DNA from 3 places in the Citrobacter freundii complex sp. 2025EL-00176 genome. Region 2 is predicted to be linked to each of the others. Evidence: predicted binding sites of a transcription regulator. Region 2 holds the regulator's gene; each other region holds the start of a gene.

Region 1 (5,771 bases), on a different contig from region 2:
GGTACTGAACAGCAGGGGCGTTCGGATCCATTTGAAGGGTTCAACCGCACCATGTACAACTTTAACTTTAATGTTTTAGATCCCTATGTTGTTCGACCGGTAGCCGTAGCCTGGCGTGATTATGTCCCGCAGCCGGCGCGTAATGGTTTGAGTAACTTTACGGGCAACCTTGAAGAGCCGGCCGTCATGGTCAACTATTTCCTGCAAGGCGATCCTTATCAGGGGATGGTGCATTTTACCCGTTTCTTCCTGAACACCTTGTTGGGGATGGGCGGCTTTATCGATGTGGCGGGTATGGCGAATCCGAAGCTACAGCGCGTTGAACCACACCGCTTTGGCAGTACGTTAGGCCACTATGACGTGGGTTACGGACCGTATATGCAGCTTCCGTTCTACGGTAGCTTCACGCTGCGCGATGATGGTGGCGATATGGTGGATACGCTGTATCCGGTACTGTCCTGGCTGACCTGGCCGTTGTCGATAGGTAAATGGACCGTTGAAGGGATTGAAACCCGCGCACAGCTACTTGATTCCGACGGTCTGCTGCGTCAGTCTTCCGACCCTTACATCATGGTACGTGAAGCCTACTTCCAGCGTCATGACTTCATCGCGAACGGCGGGAAACTTAAACCAGAAGAAAACCCGAACGCGAAAGCCATTCAGGATGATTTAAAAGATATCGATTCTGAGTAAGGAATTGAGGCAAATAAAAAGGTGAGCTAAAAAAGCTCACCTTTTTTACGTCGGAAGAAAATCAGAATGCGTAGTTGAAGTTGGTACCGAACAGCCAGGCTTTACCTTCAGAGTCGAAAGTATACGGGCCTTCTTTGACGGTCACTTTCTGTCCGTGCATATAAGAAACACCAACATCAATAGATGCGTCATCATTGAATGCGTAAGTCGTACCCGCACTCAGCCACAGGCGGTCCTGGTCTGGAATGGAGATGGAACGCTTGCTCGCAGGAACCGGGCTGTCGTCATAGGCGATACCGGTACGGAAGGTCCAGCTTTTATCCATATAGTAGGTTGTACCCAACGCCAGACGGTAAGAATCCCGGAAACCTTCTTCTTTATAGAACAGGGTTTGTCCGTTAGTACCGGTCGCTTTTAACTCCTGGAACTGGCTCCAACTGGTGTAAGCGATACTGTAGTGGATTGCCCACTGCGGAGCTACGCGGTTGTAACCCGACAGTTCCCACATTTCCGGCAGGTTAAGCGTCAAAGAACCCGGGACGGTTGCATTGGTTGTTCCCCATGGGAATGCGGTGCCTGCGCCAGGTAACGCATTGGCCTGGGAACGAATACCGCTTTTGTAATCGCCATCGAAGTCGATTTTAACTTCAGAGCGGTACGTTAAGCCGTAACGGTTATTTTTATCCAGCTCGTACAAAATACCGGCGTTCCAACCGTAGCCCCATTCGTCACCCTTCAGGCTGGCAATTTTGTTGCTGACTTTCGGTAATCCCGCAGTCATTTCACCGGAATAACGCTCAATTTTTGCATCGGCGTAGACGGCATTAAAACCAACACCAAAGCTCCAACTGTCATTCAGACGGTAGGCACCGCTCAGGTTAAGGTTGACCGTTTTAAGGTCAGTCTTCCCACCGTATTCACCGACGATATAACTGTCATTAAATTCGGTCGCCAGACCATAGTTTGAGGTGACAGATGCCCCCCAACCAAACTGTTCGTTGATAGGCATCACGAAATGAGCGTTGGGAACCCACGCCGTAGGGGCGATGTTATCTGCGTCGGTGCTACGTCCGGTGAATGGCGATTTACCGGAAATATTCACGTCTGGATCGATATACACCGCGCCCGCTGAAAAAGTGGGGCGATCGAACATCATAATCAGTGCCGGGTTACGACTGGCGTTACCTGCATCATCTGCAATAGCGCCTTCACCCGAATATGCCCGGCCAAGGCCAGAGGAAGAAAATTCGTTTAACTGAAAGCCTGCAGACCAGGCCTGTGTGGAGATAATTGCCACTGCGACTGCGAGAGCAGACTTTGTAAACAGGGTTTTCTGGCTCATGACCATAACCTCATAGATTTATTTTTATACAAACAATGTTACATACCGTAACAGGAGCGCGAAGTGTAGGGTCTGAGGTACGACATAGAAATCAGACCAGTGCCGAGAGTATAGGTCTGACCAGCTGAAATGTTGCAAGTATGTTTATAAATATTTTCAATTCTGATCTCGGAAACGCGATCCAGCTGGCAAAATTGCGGGTATGCGCACTCACCTGTTTGGGTGATTTTTGTTTTAGATCATTTTTAAGTGTGATTTCGGTCACTTATCGCATTTCATACAATTAACGACTGGAGAGGCGAATGAGGGGAGCGTAAAATATCCCCATCGTTTATCTGGCACCTCAGGTGCGAATACAGAGGAAATCTACAATGAGTAAATGCAGTGCTGATGAAACCCCGGTTTGCTGCTGTATGGATGTTGGCACCATCATGGACAACTCCGATTGCACCGCGTCATACAGCCGTGTGTTCGCGAATCGCGCAGAGGCAGAAGAAACGCTGGCCGCTCTGACTGAAAAGGCGCGTGGTGTGGAATCTGAGCCTTGCCAAATCACCTCTACCTTCACCGAAGAGTCAGAAGGTGTGCGTCTGGATATTGACTTTGTTTTTGCTTGTGAAGCTGAAACGCTGATTTTCCAGCTGGGCCTGCGTTAATCCCTTCTATTTATGCCCTTGCTACCTGTTAGCAAGGGCATTTTCGTAACAGTCAGTGATTATTCACTGTGTCTTAGCTCCCACTTTCTTTTCTCTCCGCTTGGCTAAATGTAAAAAATTGGTTAAGACTGTGATCAGGTCAGACCACTTATTTTTATTTTTACAGGGGAGTGTTATGAGTCAGGCTTTACCGCTGGTTACCCGCCAGGGCGATCGCATCGCCATCGTAAGCGGATTGCGTACGCCATTTGCCCGTCAGGCAACCGCATTTCATGGCATTCCCGCTGTAGATTTAGGGAAAATGGTTGTTGGTGAACTGCTGGCGCGTAGCGAAATACCCGCTGATGTGATCGAGCAACTGGTCTTTGGCCAGGTGGTACAAATGCCAGAAGCCCCCAATATTGCTCGTGAAATCGTGCTGGGAACTGGTATGAATGTGCACACGGATGCCTACAGCGTAAGCCGAGCTTGCGCTACCAGCTTCCAGGCTGTGGCGAATGTCGCGGAAAGCCTGATGGCGGGGACGATTCGTGCCGGAATTGCCGGCGGGGCGGACTCGTCGTCAGTTCTGCCGATAGGCGTCAGCAAAAAACTGGCGCGCGTGCTGGTGGATGTCAATAAAGCCCGCACGACAGGGCAACGCCTGAAACTGTTTTCCCGGCTGCGTTTACGTGACCTGATGCCTGTGCCGCCAGCCGTCGCTGAATATTCCACCGGCTTACGCATGGGGGATACGGCCGAGCAAATGGCGAAAACTTATGGCATTACTCGCGAGCAGCAGGACGCCCTGGCGCATCGTTCTCATCAACGTGCCGCTCAGGCATGGGCTGAAGGAAAGCTTGCCGATGAGGTGATGACCACCTACGCGCCACCGTTTAAAGATCCTCTTTCCGAAGATAACAACATTCGCGGCAACTCTACGCTGGCTGATTACGCCAAACTGCGTCCGGCGTTTGACAGAAAGCACGGCACCGTCACTGCGGCAAACAGTACCCCGCTGACGGACGGCGCAGCCGCCGTGATATTGATGACGGAATCGCGTGCTAAAGAGCTGGGGCTGGTGCCGCTAGGGTACTTACGCAGTTATGCTTTCACCGCAATTGATGTCTGGCAGGACATGCTGCTCGGTCCGGCGTGGTCAACGCCTCTTGCGCTGGAAAGAGCGGGCCTGACGATGGCGGATTTAACCTTGATCGATATGCATGAAGCCTTTGCCGCGCAAACGCTGGCGAATCTTCAGTTGCTGGGCAGCGAACGTTTTGCCCGCGAAGTGTTGGGTAGGGCACATGCCACTGGCGAGGTTGATGAAAGTAAATTTAACGTGCTGGGCGGATCGATTGCCTATGGGCACCCCTTCGCCGCCACCGGTGCGCGAATGATCACGCAAACCCTCAATGAATTACGCCGTCGTGGCGGCGGTTTTGGCTTAGTGACCGCCTGTGCGGCAGGTGGCCTGGGTGCGGCAATGGTTCTGGAGGCGGAATAATGGAAATGACATCGGCTTTTACGCTAAACGTGCGTCTGGATAACGTCGCTGTTGTCACCATTGATGTGCCCGGAGAGAAAATGAATACCCTGAAAGCGGAGTTTGCTTCTCAGGTTCGGGCCATCCTGAAACAAATTCGCGATAACAAAGCGTTGCGCGGTGTGGTGTTTATTTCGGCGAAACCCGATAACTTTATCGCCGGAGCCGATATCAACATGATTGGTAGCTGCCGCAGTGCGCAGGAAGCCGAAACGCTGGCCCGCCAGGGGCAGCAGATTATGGCGGAAATTCATGCGTTGCCGATCCCGGTTATCGCTGCGATTCATGGCGCTTGTCTGGGCGGTGGCCTGGAGATGGCGCTGGCCTGCCATAACCGTATTTGTACGGATGATGCTAAAACTGTACTGGGTTTGCCGGAAGTCCAGCTTGGCCTACTGCCCGGCTCCGGGGGTACCCAACGATTGCCACGCCTTATTGGCGTAAGTACTGCGCTGGATATGATCCTGACAGGGAAACAATTGCGGGCAAAACAGGCGATTAAAGTGGGGCTGGTGGATGAGGTCGTGCCGCAGTCCATTTTGTTGGAAGCGGCCGTTGAACTGGCCAAAAAAGACAGTTCAGCGCACCGGGTACTGCCCGTACGTGAGCGTGTGTTAGCGGGACCGCTGGGACGAGCGCTGCTATTCCGTATGGCCAGTAAAAAGACGACGCAAAAAACGCAGGGAAACTATCCCGCGACGGAACGTATCCTTGAGGTCATTGAAACCGGCCTTGCACAAGGATGCAGTAGCGGTTATGACGCTGAAGCCCGCGCATTTGGGGAACTGGCGATGACCCCCCAGTCTCAGGCGCTGCGGCACATCTTTTTTGCCAATACCGACGTGAAAAAGGATCCTGGCAGTAATGCAAAGCCCGGTCCGCTAAGCAGTGTAGGTATTCTTGGGGGCGGTTTGATGGGCGGTGGTATCGCCTATGTGACGGCCTGTAAAGGTGGCTTGCCAGTCCGTATCAAAGATATTAATGCTAAGGGAATCAACCACGCGCTGAAGTACAGTTGGGATCAGCTTGAAACGAAGGTTCGTCGCCGTCATATCAAAGCCAGCGAGCGCGATAAACAGCTGGCGCTAATTTCGGGATCTACCGATTATCGTGGTTTTGCGCATCGCGATCTGGTGATTGAAGCCGTGTTCGAAGATCTGTCTTTGAAACAACAGATGGTGGCAGAAGTTGAGCAAAATTGCGCACCTCATACTATTTTTGCTTCCAATACCTCATCTTTACCGATTAGTGATATTGCGGCTAATGCTACCAGACCTGAACAAGTGATTGGTTTACACTTTTTCAGCCCGGTGGAAAAAATGCCGCTGGTTGAGGTCATTCCGCATGCAACGACCTCTGAGCAGACTATTGCAACAACCGTCAAATTGGCGAAAAAACAAGGTAAAACACCGATAGTCGTCAGAGATAAGGCCGGGTTTTACGTTAACCGCATTTTAGCGCCTTACATCAATGAAGCTATACGCCTGTTAACCGAAGGCGAGCGGGTTGAAGTCATTGACGCCGCGCTGGTTAAGTTTGGTTTTCCGGTTGGGCC
Region 2 (5,771 bases):
GTTTCGTAAAATTTTCGCGCAGTTAAATCTGCGCGCCGCCGAGGTGGAAGGTGACAGTTTTCATCGCTATACCCGTCCGGAAATGGACATGGCGATTCGCAAAGCGCGCGATGCCGGGCGGCATATCAGCTATTTCGGTCCTGAAGCCAATGACTTTGGTCTGCTGGAACAAACCTTCATTGAATACGGCCAGACGGGAACAGGTCAGTCGCGCAAATATCTGCATACCTACGATGAAGCCGTACCGTGGAACCAGGTTCCGGGGACGTTTACCCCCTGGCAGCCATTGCCTGAACCGACGGATGTCCTGTTCTATGAAGGGCTACACGGCGGCGTCGTCACTCCACAGCAAAATGTGGCCCGGCATGTCGATCTTCTGGTCGGCGTGGTGCCGATCGTTAACCTGGAATGGATCCAGAAGCTGACCCGCGATACCAGCGAGCGTGGACACTCGCGTGAAGCGGTGATGGACTCGGTTGTGCGCTCAATGGACGATTACATCAATTACATCACGCCGCAGTTTTCCCGTACGCACATTAACTTTCAGCGCGTGCCCACCGTCGATACCTCAAACCCTTTTGCAGCCAAGAGTATTCCGTCGCTGGACGAAAGCTTTGTGGTGATTCATTTTCGCAATCTGGAAGGGATCGACTTTCCGTGGCTTCTGGCCATGCTGCAAGGCTCATTCATTTCCCACATCAATACATTAGTCGTGCCTGGCGGCAAAATGGGTCTGGCGATGGAATTGATTATGCTGCCGCTGGTCCAGCGTCTGATGGAAGGCAAAAAGATAGAGTGATGTATGGGATGTGCCCGATGGCGCTACGCTTATCGGGCCTACAAATCAGTATCGTTCTGTAGGCCGGATAAGGCCACGCCGCCATCCGGCGTCATGTGTTACGCAGCAACCACTTCATAGGAGTGGGTAATATTCACCGCTTTTTCCAGCATCAATGCCACAGAACAATATTTTTCCGCCGAGAGATCGACGGCACGGGAGACCGACGCATCTTTCAGATCGTGGCCGGTGACGATGAAATGCAGATTGATGTGGGTAAACAAACGCGGCGCTTCTTCACGGCGCTCAGAGGTGAGTTTCACTTCGCAGTTGGTCACATCCTGACGTCCCTTTTGCAGGATCGACACCACATCGATCGCGCTACAACCACCCGCGGCCATTAATACCATTTCCATCGGGCTCGGCGCTTTATCACCGGAGTTACCGTCCATCAAAATTTGGTGGCCAGAGGCGGACTCTCCGAGGAAGGTTAACCCCTCAACCCACTTTACACGCGCTTGCATATTTCGTAACTCCAATGTTTCAATTTTCCTGACAGATTACGCGTACATAACAATTCTCGCAACGGAAGGCGACCTGCGTCATGCTGAAGCGAGACACCAGGAGACACACGGCGAAAGCTATGCTAAAACAGTCAGGATGCTACAGTAATACATTGACGTACTGCATGTATGCAGAGGACATCACATTACAGGCTGCAGTCTATTTTTAGTAGCCCCCTTCCCAGGTAGCGGGAAGCACATTTTTGCAAACCCAGAGGCAGCGTCGTTTTCTGGCTCTGGAGACAGCTTATAACAGAGGATAACCGCGCATGGTGCTTGGCAAACCGCAAACAGACCCGACTCTCGAATGGTTCTTGTCTCATTGCCATATTCATAAGTACCCATCGAAGAGCACGCTGATTCACCAGGGTGAAAAAGCGGAAACGTTGTATTACATCGTTAAAGGCTCAGTGGCAGTGCTGATCAAAGATGAAGAAGGGAAAGAAATGATCCTTTCTTATCTGAATCAGGGCGATTTTATTGGTGAATTAGGCCTCTTTGAAGAAGGCCAGGAACGTAGCGCTTGGGTACGGGCCAAAACCGCATGTGAAGTCGCTGAAATTTCCTACAAAAAATTTCGCCAATTAATCCAGGTCAACCCGGATATTCTGATGCGCCTGTCTTCTCAGATGGCTCGTCGCCTGCAGGTCACGTCTGAAAAAGTAGGCAACCTTGCCTTCCTCGACGTCACCGGTCGTATTGCCCAGACTCTGCTGAATCTGGCAAAACAGCCTGACGCGATGACTCACCCGGACGGTATGCAGATTAAAATCACCCGTCAGGAAATCGGCCAGATCGTTGGCTGCTCCCGTGAGACCGTTGGTCGTATTCTGAAGATGCTGGAAGATCAGAACCTGATCTCCGCTCACGGTAAGACCATTGTCGTTTACGGCACGCGTTAATCCCGTCGAAATGGCGCGCTACCCGGTAGCGCGCCATTTTTGTTTGCTCCGATGTGGCGAAGACTGATTTATCACCCCGAGATCAACTACGCACTACGACAGACCCTGGTGCTGTGTTTACCTGTGGCTGTCGGTCTTATCATTGGTCAGCTTCATCTGGGGCTTCTGTTTTCCCTCGTACCTGCTTGTTGCAATATTGCCGGTCTTGATACCCCGCATAAACGTTTTTTCAAACGTTTAGTTATTGGCGCGTCGCTGTTTGCCGGTTGCAGCCTGATCATGCAGTTACTGCTGGCGCAAGCTATACCGCTGCCGCTCATCCTCACCGGCCTGACGCTGATTCTTGGCGTAACCGCCGAGCTAAGCCCGCTGCATGCGCGACTGCTGCCAGCCTCACTCATCGCGGCAATTTTCACGCTAAGCCTTGCCGGGAACATGCCCGTCTGGGAGCCATTGCTGATCTATGCACTGGGTACGTTGTGGTACGGTCTGTTCAACTGGTTCTGGTTCTGGATGTGGCGTGAGCAGCCGCTGCGCGAATCGCTCAGCCTGTTGTACCGCGAATTAGCCGATTACTGTGAGGCCAAGTACAGTCTGCTGACCCAGCATGCCGATCCAGAAAAAGCGCTGCCTCCGTTGCTGGTTCGTCAACAAAAAGCGGTGGATCTGATTACCCAGTGCTACCAGCAAATGCATATGCTGTCGGCGCATCACAATAATGAATACAAACGGCTGTTGCGTGCCTTTCAGGAAGCGCTCGATTTGCAGGAGCATATTTCGGTGAGCCTGCATCAGCCGGAAGAGGTGCAAAAACTGGTTGAGCGAAGCCACGCGGAACAGGTGATTCGCTGGAACGCGCGCACCGTTGCCGCCCGCCTGCGCGTACTGGCCGATGATATCTTGTATCACCGCTTGCCGACCCGTTTCTCCATGGAAAAGCAGATTGGCTCTCTGGAGAAAATCGCCAACCAGCATCCGGACAATCCGGTAGGACAGTTTTGCTACTGGCACTTCAGCCGTATTGCCCGTGTGCTACGGACCCAGCGCCCGCTGTATGCCCGTGATTTAATGGCGGACAAACAGCGGCGGTTGCCGTTGATCCCGGCGCTGAAAAACTATCTGTCGTTGAAATCCCCGGCGCTGCGTAACGCTGGACGCATTAGCGTCATGCTGAGTATCGCCAGCCTGATGGGCAGCGCCTTACATCTGCCTAAACCTTACTGGATTTTGATGACCATCCTGTTCGTCACGCAAAATGGCTATGGGGCGACCCGGGTGCGTATTTTGCATCGCTCGGTGGGTACACTCGTCGGACTGGTGATTGCGGGCGTCACATTGCACTTTCATATTCAGGAAGGTTTCACGCTGGCGGGCATGTTGCTGATAACGTTAGGCAGCTATCTGATCATTCGCAAAAACTACGGCTGGGCCACCGTTGGCTTTACGGTTACGGCGGTATACACCCTGCAGTTGCTGACGCTGAACGGAGAGCAATTTATCGTGCCGCGGTTTGTCGACACGGTGATTGGCTGCTTAATCGCCTTCGGCGGCACGCTCTGGCTGTGGCCGCAGTGGCAGAGCGGCCTGTTGCGTAAGAACGCCCACGATGCGTTAGAAGCCGATCAGGAGGCCATTCGCCTGATCCTCAGCAACGATCCGCAGGCCACGCCGCTGGCGTATCAACGCATGCGGGTCAATCAGGCGCATAACACGCTGTTTAACTCACTGAATCAGGCAATGCAGGAGCCAGGATTCAACTCGCACTATCTGGCGGATATGAAACTGTGGGTCACGCACAGCCAGTTCATCGTTGAACACATCAACGCGATGACCACGCTGGCAAGGGAACATACGATGCTGACGCCGGATTTGGCACAGCGGTATCTGGAATCCTGCGAAATTGCGCTTCAGCGCTGTCAGCAGCGGCTGGAGTATGACGGACCGGGAAGCTCGGGTGATGTGAATATTCTCGAAGCGCCAGAGATGCTGTCCCACGGCCCGTTAAGCACCCTGGAGCAGCATCTGCAAAGGATATTGGGTCATCTGAACACCATGCACACCATTTCGTCGGTCGCATGGCGTCAACGACCACACCACGGCATCTGGCTGAGCCGCCGACTGCGGGATATGAAAGGTTAAGATCGACTGCCGGATGCGCTACGCTTATCCGGCCTACGAATCACACCTTACCCATCCGGCAATCAGGCAATCAGGCAATCAGCCCACCACCTTCGCCACCGCCTGCGCAAAACGCTGCATCCCTTCCTCGATATCTGCCTGTTCTACCACCAGCGACGGCGCGAAGCGCATCACGTCCGGTCCGGCATTCAGCACCATCACCCCTTCGTGCGCGGCAGCGTAGAGGAAATCACGTGCCCGACCCTTAAACTGCGGCTTCAGCTCGGCACCAATCAGCAGCCCCATCCCGCGAATATCACTGAAAATATCGAACTGCTGATTAATCTGCTGCAAATGCTGCACAAACGTCTGACGTTTGCCCTGAATACCTTCCAGAACTTCCGGGGTGTTGATGATATCAAACGCGGCATCTGCAACCGCACAGGCCAGCGGATTACCGCCGTATGTGGAGCCGTGTGAACCTACATGGAACGCGGAGGCAATTTCCTGGGTGGTCAGCATGGCGCTCACCGGGAAGCCGCCGCCGAGCGCCTTGGCACTGGTGAGGATATCCGGCGTCACGCCGTAGTGCATATAGGCAAACAAATCGCCGGTACGCCCCATCCCACACTGCACTTCATCAAATACCAACAGCGCCTGATGCTGGTCGCAAAGTTGACGCAAACCTTGCAGAAATTCCGGGGTTGCCGCAGTAACGCCGCCTTCCCCCTGAATTGGCTCAACCACCACCGCACAGGTGTGATCGTCCATCACCGCTTTTACCGCATGCAGATCGTTAAACGGTACATGGATGATATCCGCCGGTTTTGGTCCAAAGCCGTCGGAATATTTCGGTTGCCCACCAACAGATACGGTAAACAGCGAACGTCCGTGAAACGCATTATGGAAGGCAATGATTTTGGTTTTGAACGGGCTGTGGCGTACACAGGCATAATGACGCGCCAGCTTAAAGGCGGTTTCGTTGGCTTCGGTACCGGAGTTCATGAACAGCACGCGTTCAGCAAAGGTCGCATCAATGATTTTACGGCCTAAGCGCAACGCCGGTTCGTTGGTGAAAACGTTACTGGTGTGCCACAGAGTTTCGCCCTGGGTTTTTAACGCCTCAACCAGCGCCGGATGGCAATGTCCTAACGCGGTAACTGCAATGCCGCCCGCGAAATCAACATACTCTTTACCCTGTTGATCCCAGACTCGACTCCCTTTTCCTTTTACCGGGATAAACTCAGCCGGTGCATAAATCGGCAGAATTACTTCATCGAATGTTGCGCGCGTAATCGCAGTTTGTTCAGTTGCCATGTCATTACCACCCTGTTAAGCAGAAATGCTAGTGAAATTATAATCACAAAATATGAATAAAAAATCACTGAATAGCAACCATAAATCACCGTT
Region 3 (5,771 bases), on a different contig from region 2:
CTCTGTTGAAAAACGTGCGCGGGCTGGAGCTGCTGACGTTTGCCGATCAGGACACCTGCTGCGGCTTTGGCGGAACATTCTCGGTCAAAATGGCTGAAATATCCGGCGAGATGGTGAAAGAGAAAGTTTTTCACCTGATGGATGCGAAGCCGGAATATTTGATTGGCGCAGACGTCAGCTGCCTGCTGAACATTGGCGGTCGACTGCAACGGGAAGGTCAGCCGGTCAAAGTTATGCATATTGCTGAAGTGCTGATGAGCCGCTGAGGGGAAAGAAATGTCGATAAAAACCAGCGATGTAGAATTTAAACTGCGCATTCGTCAGCAGATTGAAGACCCAATCATGCGCAAAGCCGTGGCTAATGCGCAGGAGCGTATCGGCGCGAATCGACAAAAAATGGTCGATGAGTTAGGCCACTGGGAAGACTGGCGCGATCGTGCCAGTCAGATCCGCGATCACGTTCTGAGCAATCTCGACGCTTACCTGTATCAACTCTCCGAGAAAGTGACGCAAAACGGCGGGCACGTCTATTTCGCCAAAACCAAAGAAGAGGCCACCCGCTACATTCTGCAGGTCGCGCAGAATAAAAATGCGAAGAAGGTGGTGAAGTCCAAGTCGATGGTGACCGAAGAGATCGGCGTCAACCATGTGCTGCAGGATGCCGGAATTCAGGTGATCGAAACCGATCTTGGCGAGTACATCCTGCAATTGGATCAGGATCCGCCTTCGCATGTCGTGGTCCCGGCTATTCATAAAGATCGCTATCAGATCCGCCGTGTGCTGAACGAACGTCTGGGTTACGACGGCCCGGAAACACCGGAAGCCATGACCTTATTCATTCGCCAGAAGATCCGCGAGGATTTCCTCAGTGCTGAAATCGGCATTACCGGCTGCAACTTTGCCGTGGCGGAAACCGGCTCGGTGTGTCTGGTGACCAACGAAGGCAACGCGCGCATGTGCACCACGCTGCCGAAAACGCATATTGCGGTGATGGGTATGGAGCGTATCGCACCGACGTTTGCCGATGTGGATGTGCTGATCACGATGCTGGCGCGCAGCGCCGTGGGCGCACGTCTGACGGGCTACAACACCTGGCTGACCGGCCCGCGCGAGGCGGAAAACGTTGACGGACCGGAAGAATTTCATCTGGTGATTGTCGATAACGGGCGCTCGCAGGTGCTGGGCTCAGCGTTTCGTGATGTGCTGCGCTGCATCCGCTGCGGAGCCTGTATGAACACCTGTCCGGCGTATCGTCATATCGGTGGTCACGGCTATGGCTCCATCTATCCAGGTCCCATCGGTGCGGTGATCTCTCCGCTGCTCGGTGGCTATAAAGATTTCAAAGATCTGCCGTACGCCTGTTCGCTCTGCACGGCCTGCGACAGCGTCTGTCCGGTGCGGATTCCGCTGTCAAAACTGATCCTGCGCCATCGCCGGGTGATGGCCGAGGAGGGCATTACACCGAAAGCCGAGCGACGGGCGATCAAAATGTTCGCTTATGCCAACAGCCATCCAGGACTGTGGAAGGTCGGTATGATGGCCGGAGCCCATGCGGCGAGCTGGTTTATCAATGGCGGTAAAACGCCGCTTAAGGTTGGCGCGATTGGTGACTGGATGGAGGCGCGCGATCTGCCTGATGCTGACGGCGAGAGTTTCCGCAGCTGGTTTAAGAAACATCAGGCGCAGGAGAAAAAGAATGGATAACCGTACCGCATTTTTAAATACCGTCGCCCAGGCGCTGGGTCGCCCGCTGCGTATTGAACCGCAAGCGGATGCCGCGCCGGTTAACAACTATGCCAACGAGCGCCTGACCGAACTGAGCCCCGAGCAGCGCTGCGAGGCGTTTATCCAGTTTGCCAGCGAGGTGATGCTGGCCCGCTGCGAACTGACCCGCGAGGACCAGGCCGCAGAAGCGGCGTTACGCCTGTGCGAGGAGCTAGGGCCGCAACCGGTGGTACTGAGCGGCGACAGTCGCCTGGTGGAACTGGGCATCACTGAACGCTTGCAGCAGGCATGCAACGCCGTGGTCTGGGACCCGGCTCGCGGTAGCGACAATATTACCCAGGCCGAGCAGGCGAAAGTGGGCGTGGTCTATGCCGAGTATGGCCTGACCGAGTCCGGCGGCGTAGTGCTGTTTTCCGCACCGGAGCGCGGGCGTTCCCTGAGCCTGTTGCCGGAGTCGTCGATTTTCGTGCTGCGTAAAAGCACCATCCTGCCGCGCGTAGCGCAACTGGCAGAAAAACTGCATCAGAAAGCGCAGGCCGGTGAGCGGATGCCGTCGTGCATTAACATTATCAGTGGACCCAGTTCGACTGCGGATATTGAGCTTATCAAGGTGGTTGGGGTGCATGGCCCGGTGAAGGCGGTGTATCTGATTATTGAGGATTGCTAAGACAGGATGGAAAACCGCTCTGGCGCGACTGGCCAGAGCGGGACATACGTTATGCAATCATGCTGATGATCAACACGATTATCAGGCCCACCACGGAGTTCACCAGCTCCAGCAGACCCCAGGTTTTCAGCGTATCCTTCACCGACAGGTCAAAGTAGCCTTTGAACAGCCAGAACGAGGCATCGTTGATGTGGGTCAGGGTGTTGGAGCCTGCCGCGGTTGCCAGCACCAGTAACGCCGGATCGACGCCCACCAGTTGACCGGTTGCCGGGTCGAGGATGGCTGCGCTGATAATTCCCGCCGCCGTCATGGCTGAAACCACGCCCTGACCGGTTGCCAGACGAATCAGCACGGTTATCAACCACGCCATGATGTACGGAGAAATATTGCCGTGCGACATCAACATGCCGATGGTATCGCCAATGCCGGTATCGATGATGGTCTGCTTCAGTACGCCGCCCGCGCCGATGATCAGGATCACCATAGCGATACTTTTCACCGCGTTTTCAAAGGCGTTCATGACCCATTGCATATCGTGACCACGCGCCGTACCAAACAGCACGAAGGCGACAACCATGGCGATGAACATCGCGATCGGTGAAGAGCCAAGGAAGTTGACCACTTCCCACGCTTGCGTCCCTTTCACCAGCCAGATGTTGGCGATGGTGGTGGAGATCATGATGATCGCCGGGATCAGCGGCACCAGAATAGACACACCGAATGACGGCAGATTGTTCTGGTCAACCGGGACGTCGGCTTTCATGAATGACGGCGTCGGACGATCGAGGTTGCCGAGGAACTTCGGCAGGATAAGTCCGGCGCAGATCACGCTCGGAATGGTTACCAGAATACCGTAGATGTAGACCATGCCCATGTCAGCGCCGTAGGCGTTAACCAGCGCTACCGGGCCAGGCTGCGGTGGGAACAGGGAGTGAGCGGTGGTGGCGGCGGCAACGGCGGGAATCGCCAGCTTGAGGAACGGGATCTTCGCTTCCGCAGCAATGACGATCACCAGCGGCGCCAGCATAATAAACGCCACTTCATAGAACATCGCCAGGCCGAAGATCAGACCAATAATGATCACCGACAGCTGCACATAGCGCAGGCCGAGGCGCGCCAGCAGCGTATGGGCAATCTGATGCGCCGCCCCGGAATCAACCATCAGCTTACCGATGACCGCCCCGAATACCACGATAATCGCCAGCTCTCCCAGCGTACTGCCGAAACCGGATTTCATGGTGTGCAGCAGCTCCATTAAATCCATACCCGCCAGCATACCGACCGAGAGTGCCGCCAGCAGCAGGGCGACCATCGAGTTTATTTTGAATCTTAGATTAAGTACCAGCATCAGACCGATGCCGAATACGACCCACAGAATATTGAGAACGTGCATAAAACGTCTACCTTCTTTTGGTTGAACCATTATGATTTTGGTTGAGATGTTACATATATTGGTTAACCATTGATGCGATAGATGTCACATTGCGTTACATGTTTACATATTCACCGTGTATTTTTGCGCCATACATAGGATCTCAACGCCTTTCAGTGTGATTTGGTTAACCAATTTTGGCGTTGAGGTTGACATGTAATACCAAAAGGAGGAATTTATGCGCCATATCGTCGAGTCCATAACGTAAACGAGGAATAAAACATGGAACAGACATGGCGCTGGTATGGCCCTAACGATCCGGTCACCTTAGCGGATGTGCGTCAGGCGGGTGCCGCGGGCGTTGTCACCGCCTTGCACCATATCCCGAACGGGGAAGTGTGGACGGTTGATGAGATCCTAAAGCGCAAAGCGATTGTCGAGCAGGCGGGCCTGGTCTGGTCGGTCGTCGAAAGCGTGCCGATCCACGAAGACATTAAAACTCGTTCTGGCAACTATCTGCAGTGGATCGCCAATTACCAGCAGAGCCTGCGTAACCTGGCCCAGTGCGGCATTCGTACCGTGTGCTACAACTTTATGCCGGTTCTCGACTGGACCCGTACCGATCTGGAATACGTACTGCCGGACGGCTCCAAAGCGCTGCGTTTTGACCAGATTGAATTTGCCGCCTTTGAGCTGCATATCCTTAAACGTCCGGGCGCGGAAGCGGACTACACCGCCGAAGAAATTATTCAGGCGAATGAACGCTTCACCACCATGAGCGATGAAGACAAAGCGCGTTTGACCCGCAATATCATCGCCGGTCTGCCGGGCGCGGAAGAAGGCTATACCCTCGATCAGTTCCGTCAGCATCTTGAGCGTTACAAAGATATCGATAAAGCTGCGCTGCGCGAGAATTTTGCTGTCTTCCTGAAAGCGATCATTCCGGTGGCAGAAGAAGTGGGTGTGCGTATGGCGGTCCACCCGGACGATCCGCCGCGCCCGATCCTCGGCCTGCCGCGTATTGTTTCCACCGTGGAAGATATGCAGTGGATGGTGGATACGGTCAGCAGCATGGCGAATGGTTTTACCATGTGCACTGGCTCCTATGGCGTCCGTGCGGACAACGATCTGGTTGACATGATCAAACAGTTTGGTCCGCGCATTTACTTCACCCATCTGCGCTCCACGCTACGTGAAGATAACCCGAAAACCTTCCATGAAGCGGCGCATCTTAACGGCGACGTTGACATGTACGAAGTGGTGAAAGCGATCGTCGAAGAAGAGCAACGTCGTAAAGCCGAGGGCAAAGAAGATCTGATCCCGATGCGACCGGATCACGGTCACCAGATGCTTGACGATCTGAAAAAGAAAACCAACCCAGGCTACTCCGCGATTGGTCGCCTGAAAGGGCTGGCGGAAGTGCGCGGTGTTGAAATGGCTATCCAGCGCGCTTTCTTCAGCCGTTAAAGCAGATTTGCCGGTCACCGGTCTGACCGGCTTTTTCCTTTTCTCTTCCGTTGGTATTCCAACGGCTTCTGGAGTTCACGATGACAACGACAATTGCCAGTAGCAACCTGCCGGTTGCGCGTCCGGCGTGGGACAGTTCTCGCCTGCAATCCCGTATTGTTCACCTGGGATGCGGGGCTTTTCACCGCGCGCATCAGGCGCTGTACACCCACCATCTCTTAGAAACCACCAACAGCGATTGGGGTATCTGTGAAGTTAACCTGATGCCGGGTAACGACTGCGTGCTGATTGAAAACCTACGCAAGCAGCAACTGTTGTATACCGTGGCGGAAAAGGGCGCGGACAACACCGTACTGAAAGTGATTGGCTCAATGAAAGAAGCGCTGCACCCGGATCTTGACGGTTGCGATGGTATTTTACAGGCCATGGCGCGCCCGCAGACGGCGATTGTCTCGCTGACGGTCACGGAAAAAGGGTACTGCACCGATGCTGCCAGCGGTCAGTTAGATCTCAATAACCCACTGATTAAGCACGACCTGG

The links. Region 2 encodes CRP, which controls carbon source genes, mostly activating them, when cyclic AMP is high. Its sites were predicted from a motif close to ATGTGANNNNNNTCACAT; they were not measured.
Region 1: the regulator CRP is predicted to act here: its motif matches at 2,285-2,302, upstream of ACVXHP_RS21005 (YfcZ/YiiS family protein).
Region 3: the regulator CRP is predicted to act here: its motif matches at 3,858-3,875, upstream of uxuA (mannonate dehydratase).

Annotation. Positions count from the first base shown of each region.
Region 1 is NZ_JBRYHT010000015.1:49,691-55,461, reverse strand. It holds gene mlaA (phospholipid-binding lipoprotein MlaA) at 1-693, shown strand, start outside; gene fadL (long-chain fatty acid transporter FadL) at 755-2,035, opposite strand; gene ACVXHP_RS21005 (YfcZ/YiiS family protein) at 2,407-2,691, shown strand; gene fadI (acetyl-CoA C-acyltransferase FadI) at 2,867-4,177, shown strand; gene fadJ (fatty acid oxidation complex subunit alpha FadJ) at 4,177-5,771, shown strand, end outside.
Region 2 is NZ_JBRYHT010000008.1:64,413-70,183, forward strand. It holds gene ACVXHP_RS16080 (phosphoribulokinase) at 1-799, shown strand, start outside; gene ACVXHP_RS16085 (OsmC family protein) at 898-1,302, opposite strand; gene crp (cAMP-activated global transcriptional regulator CRP) at 1,611-2,243, shown strand; gene ACVXHP_RS16095 (YccS/YhfK family putative transporter) at 2,295-4,382, shown strand; gene argD (bifunctional acetylornithine/succinyldiaminopimelate transaminase) at 4,461-5,678, opposite strand; gene pabA (aminodeoxychorismate synthase component 2) at 5,764-5,771, opposite strand, start outside.
Region 3 is NZ_JBRYHT010000007.1:168,571-174,341, forward strand. It holds gene ACVXHP_RS15355 ((Fe-S)-binding protein) at 1-266, shown strand, start outside; gene ACVXHP_RS15360 (LutB/LldF family L-lactate oxidation iron-sulfur protein) at 277-1,704, shown strand; gene ACVXHP_RS15365 (LutC/YkgG family protein) at 1,697-2,392, shown strand; gene gntP (gluconate permease GntP) at 2,442-3,785, opposite strand; gene uxuA (mannonate dehydratase) at 4,047-5,231, shown strand; gene ACVXHP_RS15380 (fructuronate reductase) at 5,312-5,771, shown strand, end outside.